3 regions of the Streptomyces sp. NPDC016469 genome follow, and region 1 is predicted to be linked to each of the others. Evidence: riboswitches for the same ligand, from Rfam matches in the RefSeq annotation. Region 1 holds a riboswitch; each other region holds the start of a gene.

Evidence for each region. Region 1 has a riboswitch for thiamine pyrophosphate ahead of ABZ565_RS05765 (cytosine permease). Riboswitches for the same ligand answer to the same signal wherever they lie in the genome.
Region 2: it holds a riboswitch for thiamine pyrophosphate, as region 1 does, so the genes downstream of both, ABZ565_RS21625 (thiamine ABC transporter substrate-binding protein) here and ABZ565_RS05765 (cytosine permease) in region 1, are expected to answer to the same signal.
Region 3: it holds a riboswitch for thiamine pyrophosphate, as region 1 does, so the genes downstream of both, thiO (glycine oxidase ThiO) here and ABZ565_RS05765 (cytosine permease) in region 1, are expected to answer to the same signal.

Annotation. Positions count from the first base shown of each region.
Region 1 covers NZ_JBEYCQ010000004.1:112,140-116,546, reverse strand. Annotated here, with positions in the region: gene ABZ565_RS05780 (NUDIX domain-containing protein) at 1-207, shown strand, start outside; gene ABZ565_RS05775 (FBP domain-containing protein) at 266-760, shown strand; gene ABZ565_RS05770 (hypothetical protein) at 815-1,054, opposite strand; TPP riboswitch at 1,387-1,481, shown strand; gene ABZ565_RS05765 (cytosine permease) at 1,472-2,854, shown strand; gene ABZ565_RS05760 (helix-turn-helix domain-containing protein) at 3,097-4,032, opposite strand.
Region 2 covers NZ_JBEYCQ010000018.1:79,325-83,731, reverse strand. Annotated here, with positions in the region: gene ABZ565_RS21630 (iron ABC transporter permease) at 1-1,119, opposite strand, end outside; gene ABZ565_RS21625 (thiamine ABC transporter substrate-binding protein) at 1,206-2,309, opposite strand; TPP riboswitch at 2,394-2,510, opposite strand; gene rlmN (23S rRNA (adenine(2503)-C(2))-methyltransferase RlmN) at 2,582-3,688, opposite strand; gene ABZ565_RS21615 (hypothetical protein) at 3,807-4,334, shown strand; gene ABZ565_RS21610 (phosphatidate cytidylyltransferase) at 4,402-4,407, opposite strand, start outside.
Region 3 covers NZ_JBEYCQ010000030.1:48,985-53,391, forward strand. Annotated here, with positions in the region: gene pknB (Stk1 family PASTA domain-containing Ser/Thr kinase) at 1-469, opposite strand, end outside; gene ABZ565_RS28340 (thiazole synthase) at 652-1,446, opposite strand; gene thiS (sulfur carrier protein ThiS) at 1,449-1,667, opposite strand; gene thiO (glycine oxidase ThiO) at 1,664-2,839, opposite strand; TPP riboswitch at 2,837-2,948, opposite strand; gene ABZ565_RS28355 (FAD-dependent oxidoreductase) at 3,046-4,284, shown strand; gene ABZ565_RS28360 (Rv2175c family DNA-binding protein) at 4,350-4,407, shown strand, end outside.

The sequences.
Region 1 (4,407 bases):
ATGGCCGCCCTGGTGCGCGTGGACACCGGCACGGCACGGGTGACCGAGCCGCATCTGATCAGCACCTGGGAGTGGACCCCGCTCGACGCGCTGCCGTCGCCGCTCTTCGACCCGTCGGCGCAGATCCTCGCGACCTGGCGCCCGGACCTGGGTATCCCCCACCCGCCCGTGCACCGGCTCCCCCTCGCACCGAAGAGCCCCAGGTGAGCCCCTAACCGAATTAATCGTTTGCCTAGGAACCATAGGCACAGTTAGCTTCGTGGGTATGAAGGCCCTGACCGAGCAGGACATCCGCTCATCGTTCGTGAATTGCTCCAAGGGGGAAGCCAAGCGTCTGCCGCTCCCCCGGGATTTCGAGGAGCTGCCGTGGGACGACCTCGACTTCCTCGGCTGGCGCGACCTGTCCGCGCCGGGACGCAGCTACATCGTCACCGAGCACGAGGGAAAGCCCGCCGGGATCTCGCTGCGCTTCCCGTCCCAGCAGCGCGGCTTCCTGCATCGGAGCATGTGCTCGCTCTGCCTGACCACGCACCCGGGCAGCGGGGTGTCCCTGATGACCGCCCGCAAGACCGGTCCCGCCGGGCGCGACGGCAATTCCGTCGGTCTGTACATGTGCACCGACCTGGCCTGCTCGCTGTACGTGCGCGGGAAGAAGGCGGTGGCCTCCGGGGCCCGGTTCAAGGAAAGCCTGACCACGGAGGAGCAGATCGCCCGCACCGTCGACAACCTCCACGCGTTCGTGACGAAGCTCTTCAGCTGAGCCGGACGCCGCGGACGCGCGCCCCGGTGGACGTCCGGGGCGCGCGCCCGTCCGTCACCTCGTGAACAGGTCCGCGCAGTCCGGCGCCGGGTCCTGTCCGCCGCCGACGCCCCCGAGCACGGTGACCTGATTCACCAGCCGGACCGGGTCCGGGCCGACGCCGGTCCGCTCGGCCGTGACCGTGAGCGCCACGGTGTTGACGCCGCGCGGTTCCAGGAAGCCGGACGGGATGACGAACTCCCGCTGCGGGACGACATGGTTGAAGCCGGGCCGTGGTGCGGTACCGGCGCACACCCGGCCGGTCGCTCTTGAGCGAGCCGGTCCGCGTCCACGAGGCCCGGGGCGGCCTGGGCGGCCGGGGCGGCCGGGGCGGCCGGGGCGGCCGACGAGATCCGGCACACCGGCTGCGGCCCCGAGGGCAAGCCGTGCCACCGCGGCGGCCGGGCCTGCCTGGAGGGACTGATCCCCGTACCCGCTCTGCTCGCCGCCCGGGCGGGCCCGGAGCGCGTCGTGGTCCACGGGGAACCGGCCGCGCTCGACGGGCCTGGACCTGGCGGAACTCCCGGACCGGCCCGCGGACCGACCCCCGCGACGACATCGTGCAGGCCGGCGCTATCCTGGCCGCCACACCGGACACGGGGTGCCCCGCGCAGGGGCTGAGATCACACCCGTCGAACCTGAACCAGTTAGCACTGGCGGAGGGATGTCTTCATGTCGTTGCCCCATGCCCAGGACGAGCGCGCCGCTTTCGGCGGGCGCATGCCCACCGCCCCCGGCGATCTGCGCGTCGAGGCGCACGGGATAGCCCCGGTCCCCGAGGACCGCCGCTACGGCCGGGCGGGCCGGCTGTTCACCGTCTGGTTCGCGCCCAACCTGACCATGACCGGCGTCTTCACCGGCACCGTCGGCATCGCGCTCGGCCTGGACTTCGCGACGGCCCTCGCGGCCGTCGTGCTCGGTACCCTCGTCGGCGCCGCGCCGACCGCGTATCTGGGCACCTGGGGCAGCCGCACCGGTTCCGGCCAGCTGCCTCTGGCGCGGCTGGCGTTCGGGCCGGGCGTGGTGCTGCCGGGCGCGCTGCAATGGCTGTCGTCCATCGCCTGGGACGCCCTGATCGGCCTGTTCGGCGGGGACGCGCTGGCGCAGCTGTGCGGCTGGCCGTTCTGGCTGGGGGTCCTGGTCATGATGGCCGCGCAGGGCGCGCTGGGGGTGCTGGGTTACGAGGTCATCCACCGGCTCCAGACCGTCATGACGTTCGCCCTGGCCGCCGCCTTCGCCGTGCTCGCCACCAAGCTCCTGGACGGGGCCGACCCGGTGACGACCTCCGCCGTGCACGGCGCCGACCGGGCCGGGGCGTTCGTCCTGACCTGCACCGTCGCCCTGAGCCTGGCGTTGTCCTGGGCGCCGTACGCGAGCGACTTCAGCCGCTATCTGCCGCGCGAGACGTCCCGGGCGCGCATGTTCTGGTGCACGCTGGGCGGGATCAGCGCGTCCTTCGTGGCGGTCCAGGCCATCGGACTGTGGGGCGCCTCGGTCTTCACGGACCAGACCGCGCGCGGCGTGGACGCGCTGCTCGGCGGGGGTGCGCTCGGGGCGTTCGGGCTGCTCGCGGTGGCGCTGGCCGCGCTGTGCAGCAACGCGATGAACGACTACAGCGGTTCGCTCGCGTTGCAGACGATGGGGGTACGCCTGCCGCGCCCGGCGGCCGCGGCGCTCGCCGCCGCCCTGGGCTTCCCGCTGGTCCTGTGGATGCACGCGGCGGACACGACGGCCCGCTTCCAGAACGTGCTGCTCCTCGTCGGCTACTGGATCCCCGGCTTCGTGGCGATCGTCTCCGTGGACTGGCTGGCCCGCGCCCGGGCCCGGCGGGGCGCACCCGTCGACCTCGCCGCCGAGCACGCCCGGCCGCGCCCCTGGTGGCCGGCGCTCGCCGCGTTCGCCGCGGCCTTCGCGGCGGCGGTGCCGTTCATGAGCACCGGCCTGTACGTGGGCCCGGTGGCCGAGGCGCTGCACGGGGCGGACCTGGCGTACGGGGTGGCCTTCCTCGCGGCGCTCGTGGTGTACGCCCCGCTGCGGATGCGCCGGCCGCGCTGACCCACTCTTCCCACCCTCGCCGACGCCTCAACCTCCGGGTCCGTCAGCGGTATTGACCCCATGAAGCACTTCAACAGTTTCAGTATCTTCGACTCACACGGTACTCCCGCGAAATGGCGCCCCGACGACCGACGACACTGCCACCGCCGCCTTCACCACACGCGCCCCCGCGACCGGCGAGCGCTTCGCCGAGCACCCGGTGGACGGGCCGGTGCGGGTCGGGCCGGGGCGCGCTGCAGCCGTCAGGGCATCCGGGCCGTGCCCGTCGGCGCGCACTGCATCTGCTTCTCCGAGGGGATCTCCCCGCACACGCTCATGGAGTCGAGCGGCGCCTCCTCGGAGACCCCGAGCATCTTGGTGTACGAGTCGTGCTCGAAGCGGATGAGGGCGTCCAGCTCCATTCCCCGGGCGTCCTTGATGATCACCTTGTCACCGACGGCCCCGCCCTCGATCCGGCCCCAGACCGCCTGGCAGGCGGCGCTGTAGCGCAGTTCGATCTGCATGCCGCGCAGGTAGGTGCTCTTGGCGGTCTTCGCGTCCCACTGGCACTCCATGGCCTGGGGATCGTTGCGCCAGCAGGTGTCCGATGTGCACTTGACCCGGATGTCGCCGGCGCCCGGGACGAGGTCCGCGCCCTGTCCGCCCGCCTTCTTGCTCTCGGTGCGGGTCTTCGCGGCGTCCGGGACCTGGTCCGCTCCCGCGAGGTACGGGGAGAGGAGCCCGGTCGCCACCGAGCCCATCAGGGCGCCCGCCGCGATGTAACCGATGACCGCGCAGCGCCGCCGCCATGACACCCCGGGCCGCTCGCCCGGCGTCCGCGCCGCCCCGGCGGCCGTGTCACCGGCGGCGGTGTGCGGGGCCGTCGGCCGGTCCCGGCCGCCCGTGACCGGCACCGGCTCCATGACGGGCGCGCCCGCTCTGGCCAGCAGGTCGAGCAGGGGTTCCGGCGGGGTGCCCGCCACGGCCGCCAGCTCCTCGACCGCCACGGGGGTCGGCAGCTGCTTGCCGTTGAGAAACCTCTCCCACGAGGAGCGGCTGTAGTGCGTACGGTCAGCCAGCCCGCCGAAGCTGAGCCGGGCACCCTCCTTGATCCTCCGCATCTCAGCGCCCAGTTGTGCGCGGGCCGTTGCCGTGGCATCCGGTGCCGGGTTCTTCGGATCCGACTTGGCGTTCGACATGCAGGAGCCCCCTCGTCATGTGCGCCCCACGCGCCGTCTCCTCCCCCGGACCGACGCGGCGCGAGGGACAGAATAGATCGGGTGCACGACAGCTCCGCAGCAGCTCGAACGCGTGGCGCGGCGCGGACATGGGCCTGCCTGCCCCGCCGGCCGCCTGGGCCTTCAGGGCGCCGCGAAGGTCTGCGCGGGGTGCCACATAACCGTGCACGCGATGCCAACACCCGGGCGGGAGCCGTGGGCATCCTCATCGCAAGCACATCACTCCGGGTGAGGGCAGAAGCCCTTGCGGTCACCTCCAGGGCCATCGGCGTACCTGCGTTCCCCCGGGAATACCGAAGGGCGGTTCCGGATTTCTCCGGAACCGCCCTTCGGGTA
Region 2 (4,407 bases), on a different contig from region 1:
CGGCAGCATCAGCAGCGCGTCGAAGCCCCGGACGAGCCGGCCCGCCCGCCGGGTGAGCGCGGCGGCGGCGAGCCCGCCGACGACGAGGGCGATCAGGGTCGCGACGAGGGCGTAGCGCAGCGAGTTCCCGATGGCCTCGACGGGCGCGACCAGGAACGTACCGCTGTTGGCGTCAGCCGAGGTCAGCGCGCGGTAGTAGGCGAGACCGGAGCCGCCCAGCGAGCGTTCCACGAGGACGGCGAGCGGCAGCAGTACCAGCACCAGCACGCTCAGCAGCACTCCTGCGAGCAGCACCCACTGCCCGGCACCGCTCGGCCTGCGCTCCGTCTGTGCCGGGTCGACCAGCTTCAGCGCGCGCTCCCTGCGGCGTACGGTCCAGGCGTGCACGGCGAGGATCGCGCCGACGGCGGCGAACTGCACGAGCGTCAGTACGGCGGCCGTGGGCAGGGCGAGCAGCTGCGCGGTCTGCCGGTAGATCTCCACCTCCAGGGTGGAGAAGCCGGGCCCGCCGAGGATCTGTACGACCCCGAAGGAGGTGAAGGTGAAGAGGAAGACCATCAGGGCGGCGGCCGCCACGGCCGGGGCCAGCGCGGGCAGCGTGACGCGCCGCCAGGCGGTGAACCTGCTCGCGCCGAGCACCCGGGCGGCCTCCTCCTGGCGCGGGTCGAGCTGCGCCCAGAGCCCGCCGACGGTGCGGACGACGACCGCGTAGTTGAAGAACACATGGGCCAGCAGGATCGCCCACACGGTGGTGTCCAGCCGTACGCCCCACAGCTCGTCCAGCAGCCCGCCCCGCCCGAGCAGCGCGAGGAAGGCGGTGCCCACGACGACGGTCGGCAGCACGAACGGGACCGTGACCACGGCCCGCAGCACCTGCTTGCCGGGGAAGTCGAACCGGGCGAAGACATACGCGCCGGGCAGCGCGATCAGCAGGGTCAGCGCGGTCGAGGCGAGCGCCTGCCACAGCGTGAACCAGAGGACGTCCCGGATCTCCGGCCGGGCCAGCACCTCGCCGATCCGGCCGAACTGCCAGACGCCGTCCGCCTTGAGCCCCCGGCCCACGATGGCGGCGACCGGATAGGCGAAGAACACGGCGAAGAACGCGACGGGCACGGCCATGAGGCCGAGCCGCACCGCGGCCGCGCGACGGGCCCGGGCGCGTGCGGACCTCCCGCGCGCGCCCGGACCGCGTACGGGAGTCTTCGCTACTTCACTACGAGCGAGGACCATGACTGGACCCACTGCTCACGGTTCTTGGCGATGGTGTCCGGGGCGACGGTCGCCGGCTTGTCGGCGGTGGCACCGAACTTCGTGAAGAGCTCGGGCACCTTCGCGTCCTTCGCGACCGGGCTGACGAACATGGTGAGCGGCATGTCCTCCTGGAACCTCTTCCCGATCAGGAAGTCCAGCAGGGCCTTGCCGCCCGCCTCGTTCTTCGCGCCGTCCAGCAGACCGGCGAATTCGATCTGGCGGAAGCACGTTCCGGTGGCGACCCCGGTGGGCGCGGTCTTCGGCCGCGGGTCCGCGTACAGCACCTCGACGGGCGGACTGGAGGCGTAGCTGACGACGAGCGGCCGGTCGGCCTTGGCCTTCTTGCCGCCGGCCGAACCGGAGAACTCCTCGTTGTACGCCTGCTCCCAGCCGTCCACGACCTTGACGCCGTTGTCCTTCAGCTTCTTCCAGTAGTCCTGGTAGCCGTCCTCGCCGAAGGTGGCGACGGTGCCGAGGAGGAAGCCGAGGCCGGGCGAGGAGGTCGCGGCGTTCTCGGTGACGAGCAGGTCCTTGTACGCGGGCTTCGCCAGGTCGGCGAAGGTCTTCGGCGGCGCGAGCTTCTTGTCGGCGAAGTACTTCTTGTCGTAGTTGACGCAGATGTCACCGGTGTCGACCGGGGTGACCCGGTGCTTGTCCGCGTCCAGCTGGACATCGGCCGGGACCCGGTCCAGGCCCTTGGCCTCGTACGGCGTGAACAGGCCGTTGTCCAGGGCGCGCGAGAGCAGGGTGTTGTCGACTCCGAAGAACACGTCGCCCCGCGGGGAGCCCTTGGTCAGGATCTCCTGGTTGAGGGCGGCGCCCGCGTCCCCGCTCTTGAGGACCTTGACGGTGTAGCCGGTCTCGCGGGTGAACTCCTTCAGCACGTCCTTGGAGGCGTTGAAGGAGTCGTGGCTGACGAGGGTGACGGTCTTGGAACCGGCGCCCTTGGTGGAGCCGGAACCGGACGCCGAGTCGTCGGAACTCCCGCAGCCGGCCAGCGCGGTGACGCCGAGCGCGGCGGCGACGGCCGCCACCGCGGCCTTCTGGGTGGTGCTCATGTGTGATTCCTCCTGGAGTGACCAGGAAGAGACGCGGCCCTGCCCGCACACCGGCCGGAACCGGAAGCGGGCAGGGCGCAACAGCTTGAGTATGGTCCGAACTTCCTACCCGGAATGACCCGGGCGAGGTTCAGAGGGTCTGCGGCCAACCTGTCCTTGGTGCCGCACTCTCAGCGCTGTGGCGCTCCCCTGTCGGAATATGCAGTTGATTTCGGCCCCAGGCTACACGGCCGTTTTCGGCCGGGGCCCCGGGCACCGACGACCGCCCGCCCTCAGCGCTCGGAGGCCGCCAGCTGCCCGCAGGCGCCGTCGATCTCCTGGCCGCGGGTGTCGCGGACGGTGACCGGCACGCCGTGGCTCGCGATGGCCTCCACGAACGCCCGCTCGTCCTCGGGCCGCGAGGCGGTCCACTGGGAGCCGGGCGTCGGGTTCAGCGGGATGAGGTTGACGTGGACCCGCTTGCCCTTGAGGAGGCGGCCGAGCAGGTCGCCGCGCCACGCCTGGTCGTTGATGTCGCGGATCAGGGCGTACTCGATGGAGATGCGGCGGCCGGACTTCTCCGCGTACTCCCACGCGGCGTCCAGCACCTCGCGCACCTTCCACCGGGTGTTCACCGGCACGAGGGTGTCGCGCAGTTCGTCGTCCGGGGCGTGCAGCGAGACGGCGAGGCGGCACTTGAAGCCCTCGTCGGCGAACCGCAGCATCGCGGGCACCAGGCCGACGGTCGACACGGTGATCCCGCGCTGCGAGAGGCCGAGGCCGTCGGGCTCGGGGTCGGTCAGCCGGCGGATCGCGCCGACGACGCGGTTGTAGTTGGCCAGCGGCTCGCCCATGCCCATGAACACGATGTTGGAGAGCCGGGCGGGGCCGCCGGGGACCTCGCCGTCACGCAGCGCGCGCATGCCGTCCACGATCTGATGGACGATCTCCGCGGTGGAGAGGTTGCGGTCGAGACCGGCCTGCCCGGTCGCGCAGAACGGGCAGTTCATCCCGCAGCCGGCCTGCGAGGAGATGCACATCGTGACCCGCTCCGGGTAGCGCATCAGCACGGACTCGACCAGCGTCCCGTCGTGCAGCTTCCACAGGGTCTTACGGGTGGTGTCGTCGTCGCAGCTGATGTGCCGGACGACGGTCATCAGGTCGGGGAACATCGCCTCGGCGAGCTTGTCCCGCGATCCGGCCGGGATGTTGGTCCACTCGGCCGGGTCGTGCGCGTACCGCGCGAAGTAGTGCTGCGAGAGCTGCTGGGCGCGGAACGGCTTCTCGCCGATCGCGGCGACGGCCTCCCTGCGCTCGGCGGGCGTGAGGTCGGCGAGGTGCCGCGGCGGCTTCTTGGCTCCGCGGGGCGCGACGAAAGTGAGTTCTCCGGGCTTAGGCATGGTTCTTCCAGTGTCGCAGACGCGCGGAGGTACCCCGGTGCGGTCGCGGTGAGGGGCGGCTCACGGGGTAACCGGGACAACACAGGGAGTTCCGCAGCCGCCGCAGGAGGTAGGTGCCGTGCACACCGTCAAACACTGGTTCAACGACAGCCTGATCGGGCAGGGCCTGGTGGTCTTCGGGCTCGGTGTGGGCCTGAACGCGCTGTTACACCGCGACGAGCATCCGGCCATGTGGCTGGTCCAGGGCGCCGTCTACACCATCGTCGTGATGGTGGCCGTGGCCCTCCAGCGGAGGCGGACGAGCCGGGTCACGGGTGCCTCCCCCGGCGCCGTCGCCGGCCTCCTGCGCAAGATCCGCCACCACGAGGTGCCGCGCGACCCGCAGGAGCGGGCGGTGATGCGACGGCTGGTCGACGACCAGCTGGGCAGGATGGAGCGGGGCCGGCGGTGGCTGCCGTACTGGCTGGGCGCCATGGGCCTGGTCGCGATCGGTCTGCTCGTCCTGAGCTCTGCCGGCGGCTCCCTCGGGTTCGCCCTGGTCTTCGCCCTCTTCGTGGCGGCTTTCTGCGCCTGGATCCTCTGGACGCGCCGCCGGGCCTTGAACCTCTACCGCGACATGCGGACGGCGCTGCGCGACCACGGTTGACGCCACCCATGGCTGAGGGGTCACCGCTCGCGAGCGGTGACCCCTCAGCCATGGGTGCGAGCCGGTCTCAGCC
Region 3 (4,407 bases), on a different contig from region 1:
CCTTGACCCGGCCGTCGTCCCCGATCAGCACGTTCTCCGGCTTCATGTCGCGGTGCACGAAGCCCGCCCGGTGCGCCGCGCCCAGGGCGGCGAGCACCGACTCCAGGATGTCCAGCGCCGCCCGCGGCCGGAGCGCGCCGCGCTCGCTCAGCACGTCGCGCAGCGTGCACCCGGCGACGTACTCCATGGCCAGGTAGACGTACTGACCCTGGGCGCCCTGGTCGAAGACCCCGACCACGTTGGGGTGGGCGAGATGCGCCACCGACTTGGCCTCGCGGATGAAGCGCTCGACGAACGAGGCGTCGGTCGCCAGGGCCGGGTGCATCACCTTGAGGGCGAGCACGCGGTCGAGCCGCATGTCCATGGCCCGGTAGACCGTGGCCATGCCGCCCACGGCGATGCGGGCATCGACGCGGTAGCGGCCGTCGAGCAGCTGCCCGACGAGGGGGTCCTGGAGGGTCGTATCCACCATGCGAGTCTACGAGCCGCCGCGGACGGGCCCGCCGCTGTGGGGCGAACCCGGCGCAGTACTGAAGCCGAGCCGTGACAGGGGCGCGCCGCCCGAGGCCGGAATCCCGGCCTCCAACGGCCTCCGGGCCCCGGAACTGTGGATTCCGGCACGTTGGCCCGGACCGGGGCGGCGCGTGACGCTCAGAACGCCGGCCGCTCCGGATCGAGCACCGCTCGCCCGGCCGTCGGCGAAGACGCCTCCGCGAAGTGGCGGCGCGGGATGCGCCCGGCCCGGTACGCGAGCCGCCCGCCCTCCACCGCGTGCCGCATCGCGGCGGCCATCAGCTCCGGCTCCTGGGCCCGGGTCACCGCCGAGGCGAGCATCACCGCCGAGCATCCCAGCTCCATCGCGAGCGCCGCGTCCGACGCGGTCCCGGCGCCGGCGTCCAGGATCACCGGCACCCCGGCCCGCTCGGCGATCAGCTGGAAGTTGTGCGGGTTGCGGATGCCCAGGCCCGAGCCGATGGGGGAGCCGAGCGGCATCACCGCCGCGCACCCCACGTCCTCCAGCTTCCGGGCCAGGACCGGGTCGTCATTGGTGTACGGCAGCACGGTGAACCCGTCGTCCACCAGGATCTCGGCGGCGTCCAGCAGCTCGACCGGGTCGGGCAGCAGGGTCCGCTCGTCGGCCACCACCTCCAGCTTGACCCAGTCCGTGCCCAGCGCCTCACGGGCCAAGCGGGCGGTGAGCACGGCCTCCCCGGCGGTGTAGCAGCCGGCGGTGTTCGGCAGCACCCGGATGGACAGCTTCCGCAGCACGGAGAGCACCGAGCCCTGCACGGTCGGGTCGAGGCGGCGCATGGCGACGGTGGTCAGCTCGGTGCCGGACGCGAGCAGCGACCGCTCCAGCACCTCCAGGCTGGGAGCCCCGCCGGTGCCCATGATCAGCCGGGAGGTGAAGTCGCTGCCGCCGAGGGTGAACAGGTCGTCGGACATCGTCAGCCTCCCTGGACCGCGGTCAGGACCTCGACCCGGTCGCCGTCGGTGAGCGCGGCGGCGGGCCACTGGTTGCGCGGCACCACGGTCTCGTTGAGGGCGGCGGCGACCCCCGTCGGGGCGTCGGTCAGCGTCGCGACGAGGGCGTCCAGGGTGGTGCCCGCGGCGACGACGGCCGGTGCGCCGTTCACGGACACGGTGAGCGGGGTGGGCTCGGTCATGCGGGCTGCTCCTGGGGTGCGGGGGCCGGGGCGAACCGGCCGGGGGAGAAGGGGCGGGCCGCCTCGGGCAGCTCGCCCTCGGCCAGCAGCGACGCCATGGCGTCCCCGGTGACGGGGGTGAGCAGCACGCCGTTGCGGTGGTGGCCGGTGGCGAGGTGGAGGCCGGGCAGCGCGGTGCGGCCGAGCAGCGGGGCGTTGTCGGGGGAAGCGGGGCGAAGGCCGGCGCGGGTCTCGGTGAGCGGCAGCTCGGTGATGCCGGGCACCAGCTCGTGGGCGTCGCGCAGCAGCTCGTAGACCCCGCCCGCCGTGACGGTGGTGTCCCAGCCCATCTCCTCGGTGGTGGCGCCGACCACCAGCTCACCGTTCTCGCGCGGTACGAGGTAGACATGGCTGCCCCGGACCACCGCGCGCACCGTGCGCGAGAGGAAGGGGGCGTACGCCGGGGGCACGGTGAGGCGCAGCACCTGGCCCTTGACCGGGCGCACCGGCGGCAGGACGTGGGCGGGGACCCCGGCGAGCCGCCCGCTGAGGCTGCCCCCGGCGAGCACGACCTGCCCGGCGGCCACCTCCGTACCCTCGTCGAGCACGGCTCCCGCGGCCCGGTCCGCGACCACGGACAGGCGGTCGGCGCGGTGGCGGTGGAAGACCACCCCGGCCCGTTCGCAGGCGGTCAGCAGCGCGGCGGCGAGGCGGCGCGGGTCGACCTGGTGGTCGCCGTCCACCCGCAGGCCGCCGCGCACGCCCGGGGCGAGCATCGGTTCCAGGCGGCGGCACTCGCGCCCGGTCAGCCACTCGGACTCCAGGCCCGAGCGGCGTTGCAGCTCGTGGAGTTCGCGCAGATGGGCGCGGTCGTCGGCGTCGAGCGCGACGGCCAGGGTGCCGCAGGCGCGGAAGCCGATGTCCTGCCCGCTCGCCTCCTCCAGCTCGGCCGTGAACGACGGATAGCGCCGGGCGGAGGCGAGGTTGAGCCCGAGCAGCGTCTCCTCGCCGTAGTGCAGTTCGGTGACGGCGGCCAGCATTCCGGCCGCCACCCGGGCCGCTCCGCCGCCCGGCTCGGGGTCGGCGAGCGCGGTGGACAGGCCGCGCTGTGCGGCCCGCCAGGCGGTCACCAGGCCGATGATGCCGCCCCCGATGACGAGGACGTCGGACCCTTCGGTGGGATGGGTGCGCATGGGCGTCCAGCCCCTCCCTTCGCCGGCATGACCCGGATCAGGTTCGTACGGTCGGAGGCCGCCAGCCTCCCTCTCAGCCCGGTGCGCCCGGGCTCCCGCGTGTCTTACGGTGGCCAGCCTAGACCCCGCCCGGCGGACCGGGTAGGGAGGGCCGGGGGAGGGGCCGCCCCTTTCCTGACGGCACGTCAGGTACGTAAGGTGGGCGGGTGAGCGAGCAGCAGCGGGCAGAGCGGACGGAACGCCGGGTCGTCGTGGCGGGCGCGGGCATGGCGGGTGTGCAGACCGCCGTCGCCCTGCGGGAACAGGGCTTCACCGGCCCCGTCACGCTGATCGGCGCCGAGCCCCACCAGCCCTACGACCGGCCCCCGCTGTCCAAGGCGGTGCTGCTCGGCAAGGCCGAGGAGTCCGCCTTCGACATCGACTTCGAGGACCTGGACATCGCCCTGCGCCTGGGCTGCGAGGTCACCGGGGTGCGCGCCGGCGACCACGAACTGGACACCTCCGAGGGCCCGGTCCCCTACGACGTCCTGGTCCTCGCCACCGGCGCCGAACCCGTCGCCCTGCCCGGCTCCGACGGGGTCCCCGGCGTCCATCTGCTGCGCACCCTCGACGACGCGGCCCGGCTGCGGCCCGTCCTGGAGGCGGGGCACCCCGTCGTGGTCGTCGGCGCCGGCTGGATCGGGGCCGAGTTCGCCACCGCCGCCCGCGCCGCCGGCTGCGAGGTCACCGTCGTGGAGGCCGCGGACCGCCCCCTGGCCGGCGCCCTGCCCGCCGAGGTCGCCGCCCCGATGGCCGCCTGGTACGAGGAGAGCGGCGCCCGGCTCCTCACCGGTGCCCGGGTCGCCCGCGTCGAGCCCGGCACGGTGGTCCTCGCCGACGGGCGCACCCTCCCGGCCGGCGCGGTCGTCGTCGGCATCGGCGCCCGCCCCGCCACCGGCTGGCTGGCCGGCTCCGGTATCGCGCTCGGGCCCGAGGGCTCGGTGACCGCCGACGCGGCGCTGCGCACCTCGCTGCCCGATGTGTACGCGGTCGGCGACTGCGCCTCCTTCCCCTCGGCCCGCTACGGCACCCGCCTGGTCGTCCACCACTGGGACAACGCCCTCCAGGGCCCCAGGACCGCCGCCGCCCACATCGCCGCCGCCGAGGACACGGCGGACATCCCGCCCTACGACCCGGTGCCCTACTTCTGGTCCGAGCAGTTCGGCCGGTTCGTGCAGTACGCCGGCCACCACGCGGACGCGGACACCCTGCTGTGGCGCGGCGACCCGGCCGGGCCCGCCTGGTCGGTGTGCTGGCTGCGCGACGGCGCCCTGGCCGCGGTGCTCGCGGTCGGCCGCCCGCGCGACCTGGCCCAGGGGCGCCGGCTCATCGAGGCGGGCCCCCGGCTCGACGCGGACCGGGCCGGGGACCCGTCCGTACCGCTCAAGTCGGCGGTTCTGCCGTGACCGCGCGGGACCTGAAGGGCCGAGTCCGGGTTTCGGCTGTCAGTCCGGGATGGCAGGCTTGTCCCGTGACCGAGATTGACGCAAAGATCGATGCTCTCGTCCCTGCCTGGCTCCACCTGCCCG